DNA from 3 places in the Paenibacillus sp. S-38 genome. Region 3 is predicted to be linked to each of the others. Evidence: a T-box and tRNA genes for the amino acid it is inferred to sense, from the RefSeq annotation. Region 3 holds a T-box; the other regions hold tRNA genes.
The links. The T-box of region 3 lies ahead of ACP26L_RS24740 (arginine--tRNA ligase). A T-box ahead of a tRNA ligase gene usually reads a tRNA of that ligase, here a tRNA-Arg.
Positions count from the first base shown of each region.

Region 1: it encodes a tRNA-Arg, which carries the amino acid that the T-box ahead of ACP26L_RS24740 (arginine--tRNA ligase) is inferred to sense. The anticodon was not compared.
Region 2: it encodes a tRNA-Arg, which carries the amino acid that the T-box ahead of ACP26L_RS24740 (arginine--tRNA ligase) is inferred to sense. The anticodon was not compared.

Region 1 is NZ_CP187970.1:22,595-28,983, forward strand. Features, by position in the region: gene ACP26L_RS00105 (hypothetical protein) at 1-28, shown strand, start outside; gene ACP26L_RS00110 (hypothetical protein) at 47-229, shown strand; gene ACP26L_RS00115 (small acid-soluble spore protein P) at 255-398, shown strand; gene ACP26L_RS00120 (hypothetical protein) at 484-669, opposite strand; gene helD (RNA polymerase recycling motor HelD) at 808-3,138, opposite strand; gene map (type I methionyl aminopeptidase) at 3,293-4,036, shown strand; tRNA gene ACP26L_RS00135 (tRNA-Arg) at 4,251-4,326, opposite strand; gene ACP26L_RS00140 (RNA polymerase sigma factor) at 4,508-5,032, shown strand; gene ACP26L_RS00145 (zf-HC2 domain-containing protein) at 5,029-5,535, shown strand; gene ACP26L_RS00150 (hypothetical protein) at 5,532-6,389, shown strand, end outside.
Region 2 is NZ_CP187970.1:220,281-226,669, forward strand. Features, by position in the region: gene ACP26L_RS01035 (stalk domain-containing protein) at 1-1,044, shown strand, start outside; gene ACP26L_RS01040 (hypothetical protein) at 1,229-2,035, shown strand; gene clpP (ATP-dependent Clp endopeptidase proteolytic subunit ClpP) at 2,132-2,713, opposite strand; tRNA gene ACP26L_RS01050 (tRNA-Arg) at 2,841-2,915, opposite strand; gene ACP26L_RS01055 (sugar-binding transcriptional regulator) at 3,175-4,206, shown strand; gene gap (type I glyceraldehyde-3-phosphate dehydrogenase) at 4,295-5,302, shown strand; gene ACP26L_RS01065 (phosphoglycerate kinase) at 5,707-6,389, shown strand, end outside.
Region 3 is NZ_CP187970.1:5,628,576-5,634,964, forward strand. Features, by position in the region: gene ACP26L_RS24730 (DNA repair helicase XPB) at 1-991, opposite strand, end outside; gene ACP26L_RS24735 (thermonuclease family protein) at 1,284-1,862, shown strand; gene ACP26L_RS24740 (arginine--tRNA ligase) at 2,000-3,901, opposite strand; T-box leader at 3,967-4,209, opposite strand; gene ACP26L_RS24745 (Gfo/Idh/MocA family protein) at 4,312-5,478, opposite strand; gene ACP26L_RS24750 (CBS domain-containing protein) at 5,670-6,095, opposite strand; gene ACP26L_RS24755 (amidohydrolase) at 6,240-6,389, opposite strand, start outside.

The sequences.
Region 1 (6,389 bases), 2.6 Mb from region 3:
GCAGCTGCATGCTTTAACGCACAGCTAAGCCGGAGGAGGGTATCTTATGACCAAGAACAAAAGCGGTGTAGACAAAAACCTGCAGAACGTTGTGGAAGATCTGGAGGTTCGTCCGGTGAACAGTCATCAGGCGCAGCAGATTCAGCAGCAGACAAATGATCATCGTCACCAGGATTCCCTGAACCATGATAAAGAGCCGCATGCCTTCACCCTGACCGATAAGGACTAATACCGTTCCAGAGGAGGAAACCGAAATGCCAAAGGATATTCCGCAGCCGGTAAACCCGCCGACCGGCCAAGAGAATCAGCGTGAACAGCGCCAGCGTACAGGGCCTAAGCCGGGATCGAAGCGGATCAAGAACGAAAACCACAGCCGTCACAATAACGGGGAAGGCTGATCCGTTCTTACTTGTTTTCATACATGAAAAAGCAGCCTCTTACGAAGAGTAAGAGGCTGCTGGCTTTATATGACTTTATTCGAATTTACGAATTTCCTTTTTCTACAACATGGAAACATTCATTAAGCATCCATTGAGCCATTTCTTCGTTATCCGTATATCCGTATAACAAGGCCCCGCCGGCTACAGCATCGCAAACTTCATCAAGCATGGTGCAAATGGAAATGGAAAAATCGTCGTAAATGATGTAGTAGCAAGATTCTGCCGGCATTATGGTTTCCACCTCGATTTTGAATTATCCTCATTTTACCACGAAGAAAAGAAAAAGAGAACCGTTTTTGCGCAGTTCTCTTTATATTTTTTTCGCAAATGCGCAAGATGAATTGCGCTTCTTTAAGGTAAGCTGCTGTTAATCGAGCAGTGGAGATACATCGCCGACCGAAAAGACGGTTAGTTGGTGCATGGCACGAGTACAAGCAGTGTACAGCAGCTTGCGCTCATTCTCTTGACTGTAGCGCTCCCGGGATGCGTTATACACAATAACGGCGTCGAATTCCAGCCCCTTGGCCAAGTAAGCCGGGAGGACGAGCACCCCCTCGGGGAAGATGCGGGTCTCCTTGGTGATGAGCTCCGTCTGAAGGAAAGGAGACAGCGCAGCGCTTGCGGATTGGGCTTCGACCGCCGTCTTGCAGATCACGGCAATCGAATGCTGCCCGTTCTTCCGCAGCCCGTCAATCTCGCTTACGAGCAAGTGCTGCAGCTCCTCTATATCCTGAGCCTGAACGATCCGGGGATCATCCCCGCTGCGGTTAAAGGGCTCGACCGGTTCTCCTCTAGGCAGAATGTTCAGCGTAAACTCAACGATGTTGCGTGTCGACCGGTAGCTTCGCACCAGACGGATGAGTTCGACCTGATCTCTCCCGTATAGATCATAGATCACCCCGTACCCCTTATCGGCCGTGTCGCCGCCTCCATGCGTATGCGCGTAGATCGCCTGGTTGAAATCTCCGAGCAGGGTCATGCGAGCACGGGGGAACAGTCTTCGCAGGAAGGCGAGTTGGAATGCCGAGTAATCCTGCGCCTCGTCGATCAGCACATGGCGTACCGCATTGTACGAATGGAAGCCTTCCAGAAGTCCCGTCAGGTACAGCAGGGGCGTGGCATCCTCATAAGGCAGCTGCCCCGCTTCCATGCGCTCCAAGGTCCACTGGCGCACGTCATCCCACCCTGCAGGAAGCAGCCGGCTCATATCATCGGCGGTCAGGGCATTCTGGGATAGCATCTGCTTATACAGCAAGGAGCCTGAGACGAAACGTAGGGCCTTGATCCGGCTGCGCAGGCTCTTGAACCTCTCGTGGACGACGAATTTGGCCAAGAGCAGCGCTTCCTGCTGTGCGTCGTCAAATGCTACCTCCCGGTCGCCTGCCTGCTTTTGAAGGGCATTGTGGGCCCTCTGGTAGTCGTCTTTGTCGAGCAGCTCGATCTCTTTTTTGACCCACGATTTCCTGCGCTCCTGCTTAGCCAGATCTTTCAATTCCTTCAGCAGCCATTCCTTCAGAAGATGGAGCTTGTTGCTGAGCTTCAGTGCGGGATCCAGCCGGTAAAATTCTTCGGCCATCCGCTCTCCGCTGATCAGTACCCGGCCGCGGAAGAGGAGGTCCTGAAAGAGCATGCCTTCCTTCTCCAGCCGCTTTGCGTACTTCTCGATCACCTCGATATAAGCACGCGACGATTTGAACCGGATGCTGGCGGTACGCAGCTCATACATGCTGTCCTCCGGCGAGAGGCTGAGCAGGGTTTCGATCTGGTCATACGCATCCTCCACTTCAAACTGGCGGGATAGACGCAGGCGCAGATATTCCTGATAGGTGGTCTGCTGCATATTGGCTTCGCCAAGCTCAGGGAGGACGGAGGCGACATAGCTGTTGAAGAGGGCGTTCGGAGAGAACAGCACCATATTGTCGGCATGCAGCGTCTGTCGGTGTTTGTACATCAGATAGGCGACCCGCTGCAGAGCTACGGAGGTTTTGCCGCTCCCCGCGGCACCCTGGACGATCAATACCGGATGGGTGTCATCCCGGATAATCCGGTTCTGTTCGCTCTGGATGGTGGCCACAATGCTCTTCATCCGGTCATCCGCATGCCCACCGAGAATCTCCTGCAGCACCTCATCTCCGATGGTGACGCCTGTATCGAAGAGCGCCTTGAGCTCGCCGCCGCGGATCATATACTGCCGCTTGAGCTCCAGTCGGCCGTCGATTGTGCCCACGGGGGTCTTGTAGCTCGCCGGCCCCGGGGGATAGTCGTAGAAGAGGGAGGAGACCGGCGCGCGCCAGTCGTAGACCCAGTATGTCTGCGTCTCTTCATCCAGGACGGAGCCGATGCCGATGTAGATCGGTTGGGTATCGTCCGTTCCTTCTTCCGTAAAGTCTATCCTGCCGAAATAAGGGGAATTGTACATACGCAGAAGCCGGTAGCGGTTGTCTTCCGCATGCTGAAGGCTGCGTTCCTGGCCGCCCAGCATCATGGACTGCTGGGTGATCGCCGCATACGTTTCCATGATGTCGTCGCGGTTCGAGAGGTTAACGGAGATATCGCTCCAAAAGTCCTTACGCGCCTCCGCTACGGTGGTAAGGCGTTCCTCCGACAAGGCTTCCGTCCGTTTAATCTCCTCCTGGATCCGTTCCAATACGAGACCAAGCCTTTCCTTCTCTTGCTGCCAAACAGGATCTTGTGTCAAAGTCCGGCACCTCCTTATGCTGCTGAGCCGATTCCAAAAATTCAGTGTGGATCATCTTACCACATGGGAAGTTTTTGAAGCAACTGCGTACAATAGAGTACAATCAGTGTGACAACGGCCCGAGCGGCCTTGGAAAAGCTAGGAGTGAAAAGCCATGATTATCCTTAAAACACCCGAAGAAATCGCTAAAATGCGCGAGGCGGGACAGATCTTAGCCGCCTGCCACAGGGAGATCGCCAAGATGGTTCGTCCGGGCATCTCTACCTTGGAAATCAACGATTTTGCCGAAGCCTTCATCGTCAAACACGGAGCGAGCCAAGTAACCAAGGGCTTCAAGGGCTTCCCTGCAGCTACCTGTGCCTCGGTCAATGATGTCATAGCCCATGGCTTCCCGAGCAAGGAGCCGCTGGTGAACGGAGATATCGTCAAGATCGATATCGTCTGCTGCTATAACGGCTGGATGGCCGACACCTGTGAGACGTATGCGGTCGGGACCATTTCCCCGGAAGCCGAGAAGCTGGTCTGCGTGACCAAGGAATGCCTGAATCTCGGGATCTCCAAAGCCTTGATCGGCAACCGCATCGGAGACGTCGTCAGCGCCATTCAGAAGCATGCCGAAGGTAACGGCTTCTCCGTCGTACGCGATCTGGTCGCCCACGGGATCGGCCGCAATATGCATGAGGAGCCTTCCTTCCCGCACGCCGGCAAGCCCGGACGGGGCTTCCGCCTGGAAGAAGGCATGGTATTCACGATCGAACCGATGGTGAATGCGGGCAAGCACGAGATGTTCATCGACTTTGACGGGTGGACGGCCCGGACGATGGACGGCAGCCTCTCCGCGCAGTTCGAACACACGGTGGCCATCACAAAAGACGGTCCGCTTGTCCTTACGCAATGAAAGAAAAGAGCCTGCGGCACGAAGGAATTCGTGGATGCGGGCTCTTTTTGCCATGGTGTCGGTATGTACTTTGGTTTGAATGTGCATGGGTTTCATCATCCATCGGGTAGTGTACCGCGGGGAAAGATCCTTTATACCCACCAGCTTATCGCTGAGAAAAAAAAGCCCTAAAGGGCCTGAATTCAAGGGTCATTATGCTGTGCCGTGATGTAGATGGCGTCCCCAAGAGGACTCGAACCACTATCTGTCCTTTAGGAGAGGACTGCTCTATCCTGTTGAGCTATGGGGACGCGTTATCCTAACCAAGGGTTATTATATCACACCGCCGCACGGGAGAAAAGCGAACACCCGGCCTCCGCGGGCAGGAAAAATTTCTTGCGGCCGCTGCAGTGAAGAGAGGCATGGCGGTCGTCTATTGCTTGTGGAGAAGGGAGGGGGAGACCGATTACCGAAGAAGCATGGATAGCCCGGATCGTAGGTGGGGACCGGGAAGCGTTCCGCGAGCTCGTGGAGCGGTACGGAACCGACTTGTACAAGGCCGTCTACTCGGTGCTGCATTCAGCCGGGGATGCCGAGGATGTGACGCAGGAAGTACTGCTGAAGATCTACAGCTCCCTCCCCCAGTACCGGCACGGCGGATTGAAAACATGGCTGACGCGCATAGCCGTACACAAGGCCATTGACTATAAACGCTCGAAAGACCGCAAGAGGGAGCAGCTAACCGAGGAATGGGAAGCCATTGGCGCGGCTGCTCGACCCTCAGGCAGCCCCGTGGAAGAAAAGGTGCTGCACAGGGACCGCCGGGAGCGGGTAAGGGAGAATCTCGAGCGGCTGCCGGGGGCGTACCGGGATGTGGTCGTGGCCTTTTATCTCGAGGACAAGAGCTACCAACAGATTGCCGACGAGCAGCAGGTGGCGGTCAAAACGGTGGAGTCCAAGCTTTACCGGGCCAAGCAGTATATGCGCAAAGCATGGAGGGAGGAAGATCTGGAATGAACCATATGCCGAGGGAAACATGGCTTGCCTACGTCCGGGGCGTGCTCACTCCGGAAGAAAGAGACGGATGTGACACTCACCTGGCAGAGGACTGTGCTACCTGTTTCGAGATCTACTTGGAAGCGCTGGAAGAGCTGGCCGAAGTGCTGCCGCAGCCGGATACCGCATCGCTGCAGGCATCGGTCATGAAGCAGTGGGACATCGAACATCGCTCTGCTGCGTTCCCCCCTGCGAGGCAGACCGGAATCCACCTTCACCCGCGGTCTTGGTTCCAGCATCCGCTGCTGCATTACGGGGTGGCCGCCGCCATTACGATGCTCCTGATGGGCACGGGTACATTTCAGTTCTTGATGGGCAGCGTTTCAGCGGCTGTGGATCCGGATCATCCGGACCTTGCCCGGCCGGCAGCCGAAACGGAACCTTATTCCGTAAGATGGATGGAAAAAACAGTCGGCCTGCTGGATCGGATCGAGTCCAAACGAGAAAGAGAGGATAACCGATGAACTCAACGAAACATCCGATGGTGGCTCTGCTGCTGTCGTTCATTCCGGGACTTGGCCACCTGTATAGGGGCAGAGTCATCAAAGGAATGACCTATGGGGTATTATTTTTCGGACTGGCGCTGTTTTCCTTCTTATCCGCTGTGATATTCAGGGAGATGAAATTGGGCGTACTCCTGTGCGTGATGGGGATAATAGTGGGCCTCATTAACCTGGTGGACATGATCGTGTCTCTTCTGGCCTCACCCCATCCGAGACCGCCCTATTCGTATCCGGGTCCCGTATCCCGCGAAGAAGAGGCGCAAGCCAAGCAAGGAATTCATTACGAAAGACAACCCCATGCATCCGATGTATATCCGCCTGCAGCGACGAACGACCGTTATTTTACCGTGTTCCTGTCATTCATTCCGGGGCTGGGGCACTTTCATCTCGGTCTGATGCAGCGGGGCCTGGCCTTCATGGCGGTATTCTTCGGCTTCATCGTCATGACACTGTTCCTCGCGGCATTAACCGGTCAGGACGATTTCTTCGTCTTCCTGGGGGTTCTCCCCATCGTCTGGCTCTACGGCATGTTCGACTGCGTACAGCTCCTGAAGCGCCGGGAAGCCGGTGAACCGCTGCCGGACCGGACGTTCTTCGAGGACTTTCAGGAGTGGCGGGGCGGCGGACGGAAGAACCGGACGCTTGCGGCGATTCTCTCCGTCTTCCCGGGAGCGGGCCATATGTATCTCGGCCTGCAGAAGAGGGGCTTCCAGCTCATGGCAGGGTTTCTGCTCGCGGTCTACATCCTGGATGTGCTGCGGCTCTCTCTCTTCATGTTCCTGATCCCCCTGCTGTGGTTCTTCAGCTTCTTCGAT
Region 2 (6,389 bases), 2.8 Mb from region 3:
CTGGTGATCTCGAATGAGACCTTCCTGAGCGCTGTGGAGTACCCGATCTACATGAAGCCGGTCGGTTCCTTCATCAAGACGAACTGGAGCACGCTGTGGAGCCACTTCTGGGAACTGCCGGAGCTGCCTAAGACGGCTACCGAGGTTCCGGGGCGGACGCTTCTGGTCTCCGACAGTCCGGAGGAGTTCTATGAGCAGGGCATCCTGTATCAGGACGAAGTCGAAGGCAAAGCGAGATTGTATGCCGACCATATCAACGGGACCAAGGAAAAAGTAAGCTTCGCCATCCTGGCGAAGAACATGACAAATAAGCCGGTCACGATCAAGACGACGAATAAAGGGGAAGTGTGGCCTTCGGTCTACGCGAACCTGATCGGCAGTGAAGCCACAGTCGACTTCCTGCTCGGGGACCCGCTGAGCGAAAGCATGACGATCCCTGCAGGCCAGACATTCACTTACAAGCAGATGCCGGACTTCTACCCGGCTCAAGGCGTGAATTTGTTCTATGACCTCGAGACGGACGGCAAGGTACAGTTCTCCTTTATTGCCGCCAAAGATGTCTCCCAGAAGGCGCTGGCGCTGCCAAAGCTTGATTTCAGCGGCCACGTAAGAGGCACCTTCCCGATCTCGGAAGTGAAATGGAACATCGACGCTTCTTCGTTCACGACACCGTCCAGGCTGATTCTTGGCGATGGGATCAAAGATCCGTTCCTGCCGGGTTACGATCCACAGCGGAAGGCTGAGGTCAAGAATGACGGCAACTACGGCGTCATTTACAAAATTCATGCCGATAAGCCGCGCAAAATGGCTATCATGATCTTGGCCAAGGGTGGCGTCTTCAAGGGGCCGATTAAGATCAACGGAGACATTCGACTTATTCCGGAATCGGGGGTCATCACGGCCTTTGACGGCATGCAGATCCTTGCGAAGACGACGGGCAAGGAAGAATCGCTTGATATTGAGTTCAGCCCGCCGGCCGGCTCGGCTTTCCCGGTGGATCTGATCTTCTATCCGCTGGACGACCGTGTAGAGCAGCAGCCGTAATCTATAGCAATAACAGCCCTTTCCTATGCCATTCATAAGGAAAGGGCTTTTTCTTATGCTCTGCTGTCCGAGCTAACGAAGTCAGTGTCAGCGATCCGTCAGGCAGTCATCACCCCAATCCGGCAACCTGCGGTCCGCAGAACTCGTCTAGCTTGTAGGAAAGGACTCAGGAGGAGGGGGTGAAATGAGCCCTTGGTGGAGGGAACCGCAGCGGATCTGGCAGTGGATCGGATGGAGTTGTATCGGGATAGGGAGCTTGTATTTTCCTGTATTCCCTTGGTATGTGCTTGGGGAGGTCAAGGAGGCGGAGATTGGACAGTGGGCCCTCTGCAGCATGGTTGGGGGAGCTGGTATGCTGCTGGGTGCCTGGGTGTACCGAAAAGGAAAGGCCAGGCGTCTGCTGCTGTTATCAAGTTTGGCGGGAATGGCTTTGCTGCTGCTTGGGCAGGTGCCGGCCCTGTATTCATGGATGATGTATCAGGGGAGCTTGATCCGGCATTGGCCCCTTCCACCGAAGGTAGGATTTTTCTTAGGTGTGGGGCTGCATGGATGGCTGATCCTAGGGGCTCTTGCTGCCGTCACTGCCGCCGGACTTTCGCTGGCTGGCCGTGGAAATTCGGAGGTCAGCCTTTCACGGCAGGAGGGAATACGCTTTTTGCTGGGTCTAGGAAGCTTGCTGGCTCTCTGGTGGGGATGGAATGCCTATCAGTCAAGAAATTGGATTATGAGTACATACCCGGCTGACGGGATGGAACATGTGCCCACCGAAACCGTGGTGACGGTGGCATGGAAGGGCAGCTATGACTCTATGGGCATGCGGGTACGTTATGAAGATTCGCCGGATGCTCCGGTGCCGGGAGCGACAGGGGCGACGCAGTACGGTATGACATTTGAGCCTGAAGGCGGATTTCAGCCGGACCGCAGGGTGCGGATCGAAGTGGAGGCGGGGCGGCGGACTCATGTATTCAGCTTCACTACGGATGCGAAGTAACCATTGATGGAGAACAGGGTGAGCCTAACCAAAAAGCCTGCCATCCGGATGACCGGAGGGGCAGGCTCTTAGGTTTACCGCAGGTTGATGGGGAACTTACACTTTCTCGATAACCTTATCGATCAGACCATAAGCGCGGGCTTCTTCCGCCGACATGAAGTTGTCGCGGTCGGTATCCTTCTCGATGCGCTCAAAGGACTGGCCTGTGCGCTCGGCGAGGATCGTGTTCAGCTTGTCGCGCATCTTCAGGATCCGCTTCGCACGGATCTCGATATCGCTGGCTTGGCCTTCGGCGCCGCCGAGCGGCTGATGGATCATGACTTCGCTGTTCGGCAGCGCAAAACGCTTGCCAGGGGCGCCTGCGGCGAGCAGGAACGCGCCCATCGAAGCGGCCATGCCGACGCAGATCGTCGAGACGTCCGGCTTGATGAACTGCATCGTGTCGTAGATCGCCATGCCCGAAGTGATCGAGCCTCCCGGGGAGTTGATATACAGATGAATGTCTTTGTCGGGATCGCTGGCCGCCAGGAACAGCAGCTGCGCAATGATCGAGTTGGCTACAACGTCGTTAATGCCACTTCCAAGAAAGATGATGCGGTCCTTGAGCAAACGCGAGTAAATATCGTAGGCGCGTTCCCCTCTTGCATCCGGTTCGACTACCATTGGGATAAAACTCATGAGCTGCAGCCTCCTTTATAATTAAACTATAACCATCATAGCCCAAAAACAAACTAAGGTCAAGAAAGGTCAAATTAACCGACAAAAAAAGACCAGCTCTGTCAGCTGATCTGCTTGTTTGTATAAGTGGCGCGCCCGTAAGGAATCGAACCTTAATCTCAGGCTCCGGAGGCCTACGTCATATCCATTGGACCACGGGCGCATGTATGAAGCTTGCTGTGCGATCACTTGTGTGTGACAGCAAAATTGATTATATAGCATGCCAAGCCGGAATGCAAGTCCCTGTCCAAAAGTTTTTCGGTTACAAGATTTTTACAAAGGCTCTCTTGAAAATGGTTTGAAAATCCGGTATATTAGGGATAACTAAGTGAGAGCTTAGTTCTTCTTTTGGAGAATGTGGGACTGAAAATGCATCACCGGGACGAAAAGTGTCCAGTTAGCAAGCAAGCGGGAGTGAATCCATGAGAGAGATTCTTGACATCCAAAAACAGCTGCTTCCCGACTTGATGGACACCATGAAGAAGCGCTATACCGTTCTTCATCATATCCTGGTTTCCGGGATGATCGGCCGGCGCACTTTGGCGGGAATGCTGAACACGACGGAGCGGGTGCTCCGCGCGGAAGTGGACTTTCTGAAGGAGCAGGGGCTGGTCGACGTGGATGCCTCCGGCATACGCATCAGTATGGCGGGCAGGGAACTGCTGGAGCGGATCGAACCGCTCGTGAAGGACCTGTTCGGGCTCACGGAACTGGAAGAGAGGCTGCGCGTGCATTTCGGACTGAAGCAGGTGGTTATCGTGCCCGGCGATTCCGACACTTCACCCCAGGTGAAGAAGGAGCTTGGCCGTGCCGGTGCGTCCGTCCTGCGCAAGCTGGTTAGAGAGAACGACGTCGTCGCCGTTACCGGCGGATCGACGATGGCTGAAGTGGCCTACCATCTTACGGCAGCGCCGGCGATGAAGGGCATCTGGTTCGTACCGGCCCGCGGAGGGCTTGGGGAGAGCCTCGAGATGCAGGCGAATACGATTGCCTCCACCATGGCTAAGAAGACTGGAGCGCGTTATCGTCTGCTCCACGTACCCGATCACCTCGGCGAGGAAGCTTATCAGTCGCTGATCCAGGATACCACGATCTCCGAGATCATCCAGTTCATCCGTCAGGCACGGATGGTCATTCATGGGATGGGAGATGCTATGGTAATGGCCAGGAGGCGCAAAGTGGACCGGAAAACGACCGAAAGCCTGCAGAGGGAAGGGGCGCTTGCGGAAGCGTTCGGGTATTACTTTGACCGAAGCGGCCGCATACTTCACCGCATGCCGACCATCGGACTTCGACTCGAGGATATTCAGGGCATGGATACCGTGATCGGGGTGGCGGGAGGCCGAAGCAAAGGCGAGGCGATCGCCTCGGTGCTCAAGTACGGTCATGAGGACGTGCTCGTTACCGACGAAGCAGCAGCGCAGGAGATCATCCGCAACATCAGTTCATCATGACAGGTTTTTCCTGTCTTGAACGTTGCGCCCAGCGGACCCGCAGTGCGGGAATCGCGGGTGTGACAATATACATTTTGGGAGGCTATCAATCATGGTAAAAGTGGGTATTAACGGATTTGGTCGTATCGGCCGTAACGTATTTCGTGCAGCACTGGGCAACCCTGAAGTAGAAATCGTTGCAATCAACGACCTGACAGACGTAAACACGCTGGCTCACCTGCTCAAATACGACACTACGCACGGCAAGCTGAATGCAACGGTTGAAGCAACTGAAGGCGCGCTGATCGTAAACGGCAAAACCGTTAAAGTATTTGCAGAGCGCAATCCGGAAAACCTGCCTTGGGGCGCTAACGGCGTAGAAATCGTCGTTGAATCCACAGGGATCTTTACTGCGAAAGAGAAAGCCGAGCTTCACCTGAAAGGCGGCGCGAAGAAGGTTATCATCTCCGCACCGGCTACGAACGAAGACATCACGATCGTTATGGGCGTTAACGAAGACAAGTACGACGCTTCCCAGCACACGATCATCTCCAACGCTTCCTGCACAACGAACTGTCTGGCTCCTTTCGCTAAGGTAATCAACGACAAGTTCGGTATCGTAAAAGGCATGATGACGACGGTTCACTCCTACACGAATGACCAGTCCGTACTCGACCTGCCGCACAAGGATCTGCGCCGTGCGCGTGCAGCTGCCGAGAACATCATCCCTTCGACTACAGGCGCTGCCAAAGCTGTATCCCTCGTTCTGCCTGAGCTGAAAGGCAAGCTGAACGGTATGGCTATGCGCGTACCTACGCCTAACGTTTCCGTAACGGACCTGGTAGTTGAACTGAGCCAGAACGTAACGGTTGACGACATCAACAACGCCCTGAAAGAAGCGGCTAACGGCCCTCTGAAAGGCATCCTGAACTACTCCGAAGAGCCGCTTGTATCCTCCGACTACAACGGCGACCCGGCTTCCTCCACGATCGACGCCCTCTCCACGATGGTTGTCGGCGACAACATGGTGAAAGTCGTTTCCTGGTACGACAACGAGTGGGGCTACTCCAACCGTGTCGTTGACCTGGCTAACTTCATCGCCAAAAAAGGTCTGTAAGAACGAAACTGTGGTAATGGTCTGCTAACACCCTGAACACCAAAGCGCACTGGCGCGGTCCAATGAGTATCTATCTTCGGGATCTGTTGAACTTTCGTTTTTCTGAATTATAGGAAGAGGTTATAACGAAAGTTCAAAGGATCCGCGTTTGCGCTCTGCGATAGATACTCATTGTGCTGGCGTGCGCCTTGGTGAGAAGGGCAAGCAAGGCCCATTCCCACATTTTTTGTGTGTGGGTATAGGGTAGGGTAGAGAGAGAACATACAGAGAGAACCAAGAGAGAAACCGGTACATACCAGCTGACATGACATGTTCCGGATCACATATAGAGCACGAAACAGCGCAGGACTAGAGCGCTGGCAAGAGCAGCAAGCACAAATGAACCCACCGGGAGGGCGACAAAGATGAACAAGAAGAGCGTTCGTGACGTGGAAGTAGGCGGCAAACGCGTATTTGTGCGCGTAGATTTCAACGTACCGCTGGAGAACGGCAAGATTACCGATGACACACGGATCCGCGAGACCGTACCGACGATCAAGTACCTGACGGAGCGCGGTGCGAAAGTCATCCTCGCGAGCCATATGGGCCGTCCGAACGGCGCGGTTGTGGAAGAGCTCCGCTTGACTCCGGTAGCAGCACGCCTCTCCGAGCTGCTGGGCCAGCCGGTTGCCAAGGCCGACGAATCGGTAGGCGCAGCGGTACAGGCACAGGTTGCCGAGCTGAAAGACGGTGACGTGCTTCTGCTTGAGAACGTGCGCTTCTATGCGGGCGAAGAGAAGAACGATGCAGAGCTCGCGAAGCAGTTCGCTGAACTGGCAGACCTGTACGTGAACGACGCGTTCGGCGCAGCACACCGTGCACACGCTTCGACGGAAGGCATCGCGCATCACCTGCCGGCTGTCGGCGGTCTGCTGATGGAGAAGGAGCTCGATGTACTCGGCCGTGCGCTGAACAATCCGGAGCGTCCTTTCACAGCCATCGTAGGCGGTGCGAAGGTAAAAGACAAGATTGCGGTCATCGAGAAGCTGATCGAAATCGCCGACAACATCATCATCGGTGGCGGTTTGTCCTACACATTCTTCAAATC
Region 3 (6,389 bases):
GCGTAGCCTGGATGTCCGCGGTGACACGGAATACCGGGGCCGGAAGCAGGTGCACCTCGTCGTACACGATCAGGCCCCAATCCCTTTTGTTGAAGAGGTCCATATGAGCAAAAGGCTCGTCTTTCGACTTGCGGTAGGTCAGAATTTGATAGGTGGCGATGGTAATCGGCCGCACTTCCTTCTGGGTGCCGGTGTATTCCCCCACCATGTCCTCCGTCACGTCCGTCTTGTCGAGAATCTCGCGCTTCCACTGCCGCACGGAGGTGCTGTTCGAGGTAAGGATGAGCGTGGCGCAGTTCAGCTTGCCCATGGCCGCGATCCCGATGACGGTCTTGCCCGCGCCGCAGGGCAGCACAAGCACCCCGCTCCCCCCGAGCGTGCCGCCTTCCCGGTAGAAGGAATCGACGGCGGCCCGCTGGTAGGCTCTCAAGGAGAAGGGACTCTCCTCTCCCCCGTCGCGCAGGCGGATCGGCAGCTCTTCCCCCCGCGAATATCCGGCCTGGTCGTCCACCGGAAAGCCCAGCTTGATGAGCTCCTGTTTAAGCAGTCCCCGATACTGCGGAGAGAAACGGAGCGTCCGCTCATCCACCTGGCATAAGCCGTAGGAACGCAGCGATTTGTACATCACCATCTCCTTGATGACCGAGAGATCGTCCGAGATCAGCAGCAGGTCCTCTCCCGTGCGCTCCATCCGGACAAGTCCGTACCGCTCCACGAAGCGGCGGATGTCGCTCTTCACGGCGGAAGGAATGCCGAACTTCGACCACATCTCGAGAAACGAGAGGATCTCCCCGACCGTAATGCCCGCCGCGGCGGCATTCCACAGCGACAGGGATGTCATCCGGTAGGTATGGATGTTCTCGGGCGATTTGACGAGATCCGCGAAACGCGACAGGCCCGCGCGCACTTCCTCGAACGAGGGATGGCGCGTTTCCAGGAGAATGCAGAAGTCGTTCTGGATAACCAGAGGCCGGTCCTTGTGAAACTGCATCAGGCTCCCTCCCAACTTTTTCAAATAGAAGCATACCTATCTCACCTGGGCTCGATTCTGCAATCTAATACTTCTTACTAAACGCCCATCGTCCGTAAAGGACGGCGGATCCGTTTTTCTTGACAGATACTGTTAGTATGAGGGTTCCCCGCCCAGTTTAAACATAGCCGGCCTCCGGCGGTGGGAAAACGGAGCATTGCAGCCCGAGGTCGACGGCGATACAATGGAGATTCCTGCATGTACCTTGCGCGGGCAAGCACTACTCGAATCTTTGGAGGATTGATCGGTCATCATGTCTAACCCATCCTTTGTTCCTAACAAGCAGCGTTTCCGGAGCCGGATTCTCCTGCTCTGCGCCTTCATGCTCCTGCTGGCCGCCTGCTCTGCGAAGCCGGCGAAGGACGGGGCCGAAGCCGCGATATACAAGGCTTACCCCGACCTCAAAGGCCGGCCGGTGACACTGACGGAGGTGAAGCGGGTAGTCGACGGCGATACGTTCGAGACCGCGGCGGGCGAAAAGGTCCGGCTGATCGGCGTCAACACGCCTGAAACGGTGAAGCCCGGCAGCCCCATCCAGCCGTACGGCAAGCAGGCGAGCGCCTTCACCAAGGGGAAGCTCACCGGCCAAAGCGTCTATCTCTTCGCAGACACAGGGGACAAGGACAAGTACGGTCGTCTGCTCCGCTATGTCTTCATCCGGGGGGAGAGCGTCATGTTCAACGAAACGCTCATGCGTGAAGGCTATGCGAACACAATGACGATCCAGCCGAACGTCATGTTCCAGGACCTCTTCCGCAAGGCGGAGAAGGAAGCGCGCGAGGCGAAGCGCGGCCTGTGGGGCGACCCGGAGAGCGCAGCGAAAAAGAAGTGAGAGAGATCATGCTCACAGAGATCATGCTCACAAGGAAATAAGGCGTAAAATGAAAAGAAGCAAAGGAGAGGCCGCCTGCCCCTCCTTTGCTTCTTTCATTTCCATATTCTCCGGACTACAGCCCTCTTGACCGCCGTTTACAACCGCTCCGGAGCCGGCAGTCCGAGCACCTCGAGCGCCTCGCCCATCGTCTTCTTGAAGCGGGCGGTAAGCCACAGCCTGAACTGCCGCTGCTCTTCGCCGGCGCTCCGGATCGGCAGCGCGCTGTAGAAGGTATTGAACCGGGCTCCTAGCTCATAGGCGTAAGTGCAGATTTGGTGTGGAGCCAGCTCTCCGGCCGCCGTCTGCAGCGTATCCTCCCAGAGGCTGAGCTGCCTGAGCAGCGCGTGCTCCGCAGGCTCGGGCTCCTCCGGGAAGCCGCTTGGCAGAACGCCGGCCGGCATGTGCTGCGCCTCAGCCTCCGCTTTCGCCAGCAGCGTTGCCGCCCTCGCATACGCATAGAGCACGTAGACCCCTGTGTTCCCGGTCAGCTCCGTTGCCTGCTTCAAATCAAACACCACCTCGGTGGCGAGATGAAAGCGGAGCAGGTAGTAGCGGATGGCCGCCGCCGCAATGAGCCTGCCGGGCAGACCCTCCCGTTCTCCGCGCTCCTGCTCGATCACCTGCTGCATAGTCTGCAGCAGCTCCGCGGCCCGGATGCCGACGCCCTGTCTGCCGCTCATCGCATACGAGGCCTTCTCATCCGACGTGTCCACCCCTAGCTCCCGTGCCGCGGCCGGACTCAAGGAGACGACGCCATAGCTCACGTGATGCAGCCGGTCCGCCTGCTCCTTATAGCCCAAGGCTTCGAGCGACTGCTTTACCACGGCCTGGGGGTACGCTTGACGGGAATCGATCACGTTAATCACCCGGGAGGCTCTGCCGAAGGCTCCTGTTCCCTCCCCCGTCCCATGCGTAGTGCTGACCTCTCCGTCGAATGCCGTATACCTGAAGTTCTCCGGAAGCAGCCCGAACTTCCACAGGTGATATGCAATGTCTTTGGCCGTGTAGGTCAGAATGCCGTTCGAACGCACGAGCACCTTGGCTGCCTGGTAGCCGGCATCGGCAGCCTCCCCGTTCCGGTCCGCGTCCGGCTCATCCGCCGGCTGAAGCACCCAGCAGCCGGCCTGAGCCCCCTCCGCCACTTTCCGGAAAGCGGTCGTCTCCTGAAGCCGTTCAAACGCCGCCTTCCAGAAGCCCCGCCTGACGATGCTGCTCTCCCACACAAGCAGGTCATAGCCGATGCCGAACAGCTTCATCTCCTGCAGCTGCTCCCGTACGATCTTCTCTGCGGTCAAAAGACCGAGCCAAGAGAGAGCGGACTGCCCTTCTTCGAGCGCATGCAGCACCTTCGTGCGTTCCTCCTCAAGTCCCGGCCGCGCGGCATATTCCTTGTTGATCCAGGCATAAGCGTCCCAGCAGTAGTCCCCGAATCTGGGATGATCCCCCTTCAGTCCGGTATGGAGCAGCCCGACGACCGTATCGGCGAGCTGGTTGCCGAGATCGTCAATATAGTTGTGCACCTCGACTTCATACCCGGTTCTCCGCAGCAGCCGCACGAGGGTATCCCCGATGACGGCGTTGCGCAGATGGCCGATATGTGCGGATTTGTTCGGGTTGATCGATGTGTGCTCCACGATGATTTTCTCCTGCTTCGACGGATCCGCAGCAGCGGGCCGCTCTTCCTCCTCGGCCCATCTCCGCCAATTCAGCCGGAAGTTGATAAACCCGGGAGGCACCGCCTCCACCTGCCGGATCAGCCCGTCTGCGAGCCCGTTCTGCTCGAGCCGGTCCCGGAGCTGCTCGGCCAAGCGCATCGGCGGGATCCGCAGCTCCTTCGCGAGCACCATGGCGGCGTTCGTAGAGTAATCGCCATGCTCCAGCAGAGAGGGAGGCTCGATCCGGATCTCGGCCGGATCCCGGCGGCGCAGTCCCTTCACCTCCTCCAGCATATCCTCTACACATTCACTTACGGCCTTCGCCAGCCTTCCTTTGACCATGCCTGTTCCCTCCTTCTGGATAATGGCTGTGTCCTGGATCCCAATACAAAAAGCCCCCGTCTCACCAAAGAGACGAGGGCTGTGACACACACTCGCGGTACCACTCTTGTTGTTAACGGCGCTTGGAACGCGCCTTAACCGCTCGAACCGGATAACGGCTTCTGCCGGATCCGCCTACACCGGGAATCTTCCCTGCTCGGCAGACCGTCTCCGGGATCCGTTTCACCTGCCGCTCCCGTACCGGCTCCCACCCTCCCGGCTCGCTTGAACGTTTCATCGGCGGTTACTTTTCCCATCACAGACGATTGCTTATGAATTTTAAACAGTATATCCCAAGGGGTCATGGGTATTCAAGTCCTAATTTTCAAGGGTACAGCCCGGCCCGGAATCACGAAAGTGTTCCCTCCTGGCTAATGTGTCCCGCTGACATCCATATCATCAATCGTCCGGGTCACCTTCTTGTAGGTCGAGGAAGCGATCTTCTCCTGCAGTTTCGTATAGAACAGCTCCTCATCGATCGGCAGGTCGACCCAGTTGTCCGTCCATGCGGACAGGTACATCGCATTGGACAGCGTCAGGCCCAGAATGCCTTCTTCGCCGGGTGCCAAAAGCGGCGTGCCGCGGAGGATATGATCCGTGAAATTCTGCGTGATGCCCTTATGCTGCGTCCCTTCCGACGATTCCACCGGCACCTCCCACCTCCAGCACTCCGGCTGGCCGAAGCCGCCGCGAAAGTCGCGGTTGAACTCTGGCTCCGGCACCCGCAGCCGCCAGAAGGTCAGCTTGCCGTCTTCGATGACGATCTTGCCGCGGTCTCCGGTCACCTCATATCGGTTCGTGCCCGGCGCTTCCCCTGTCGTGGTGACAAACAGCCCCGTCGCCCCATTCTCATATTCGACGTAAGCGGTGACATCATCCTCCACTTCGATGCTGCGGTACTTGCCGAAATGGCAGAACGCCCGTACGCGCTTCGGCATCATATCCACCGTCCACTGCCAGAGGTCGAGCTGGTGGGGATCCTGGTTGAGCAGGACGCCACCGCCTTCCCCGCCCCAGGTGGCACGCCAGCCGCCAGAATCATAATAGCTCTGGGAGCGGTACCAGGTCGTGATAATCCAGTTCGTGCGCCGGATCTCGCCCAGCTCCCCCGAAGTGACGAGATCACGGAGCTTCCGGTACAGGGGATTCGTCCGCTGGTTATACATGATGCCGAAGGCTTTGCCTGACCGTGCCGCGGCTTCGTTCATCTCCCGGACCTGCTTCGTATACACGCCTGCCGGCTTCTCTACGAGCACATGGTATCCATCGCCGAATGCGCGTGAAGCGATAGGCGGATGATCATAATGCGGCGTGCAGATCAGCACCGCATCGAAGCTCTTCGACGCGAAGAATTCATCCAGCCCGGAGAACAGCTTCACCCGGTCTCCGTACTGCTCCTTCGCCCAAGCCAGACGGTACGGGTCGATATCCGCCACCGCCGTCAGCTCCGCCCCATGGACTTCTCCCTGAAGCAAATAGCCTGCATGGCCTCTGCCCATATTGCCGATGCCCACAATTCCGATGCGTACCGATTCCATGCGCTTCGCCCGCCTCCCCTGCTTTTATGCACCTGACGGCCCGGGCTAATATCCCTCCGTCCGACGTTCTTCTCTTATTATACCCTGTGGGTTAGCCGCGGCAAGGAAAAGTTCCATCTTTTTACAAAAAACAATACCCTCCCGAAAGGCTCGGAAGGGCGTCATCATCACAATTATGCACATTAAAAAAATTAGGAGTGCGTTTTCTCCGAAATTTGGCTGAGCGCCTGTCCGGCCTCATCCTCGAATTTGTCACGGACAGCCAGGTCACCGATCGATACGATTCCGATAAGCTCGCCGTTCTCTACGACCGGCAGACGGCGGATCTGTTCTTTGGCCATCACTTTGGCCGCCTCATCCACCGTGGTCTCCGGTCCTACGGAAACGACGCGCCCGCTCATCACTTCCGAGATGGCTGTGGAGCCGGAATGCTTCTCGGCATAGCCCCGGACGACCAGGTCGCGGTCGGTCAGCACGCCGATCAGCTTACGCCCGTCGACTACAGGAATGAAGCCTGTATCTTCCTGCTTCATCTTGACTGCCGCCTCGAAGATATTGTCCTTCAGGGTCACTACCGCACAATCGGTGGTCATGATTTCACGAAGCGTTTTGCTCATGGCTGTATTCCCTCCCAAAAGAAGATGGCAGCCTGCGGCTGCACAGAGTAATGGGGTTGCATCGTCCCCCGAGCTTCTGCAGGAATAGCTTCTCCCCCGCATACTCTCCCCATGCGCCTCCCGGCTGCTACATAACGGGAAAGGCTACTCGCCGCGGTGTTCTTTCATATAATCCTCCGTTACCGCCAAAAACAGCTTGGCCGCATTCACCATCGCCTGCTCGTCGATATCGAACCGCGGGTGATGATGCGGATGGACAATGCCCCGCTCCTTATTACCCGCGCCCACGAACAT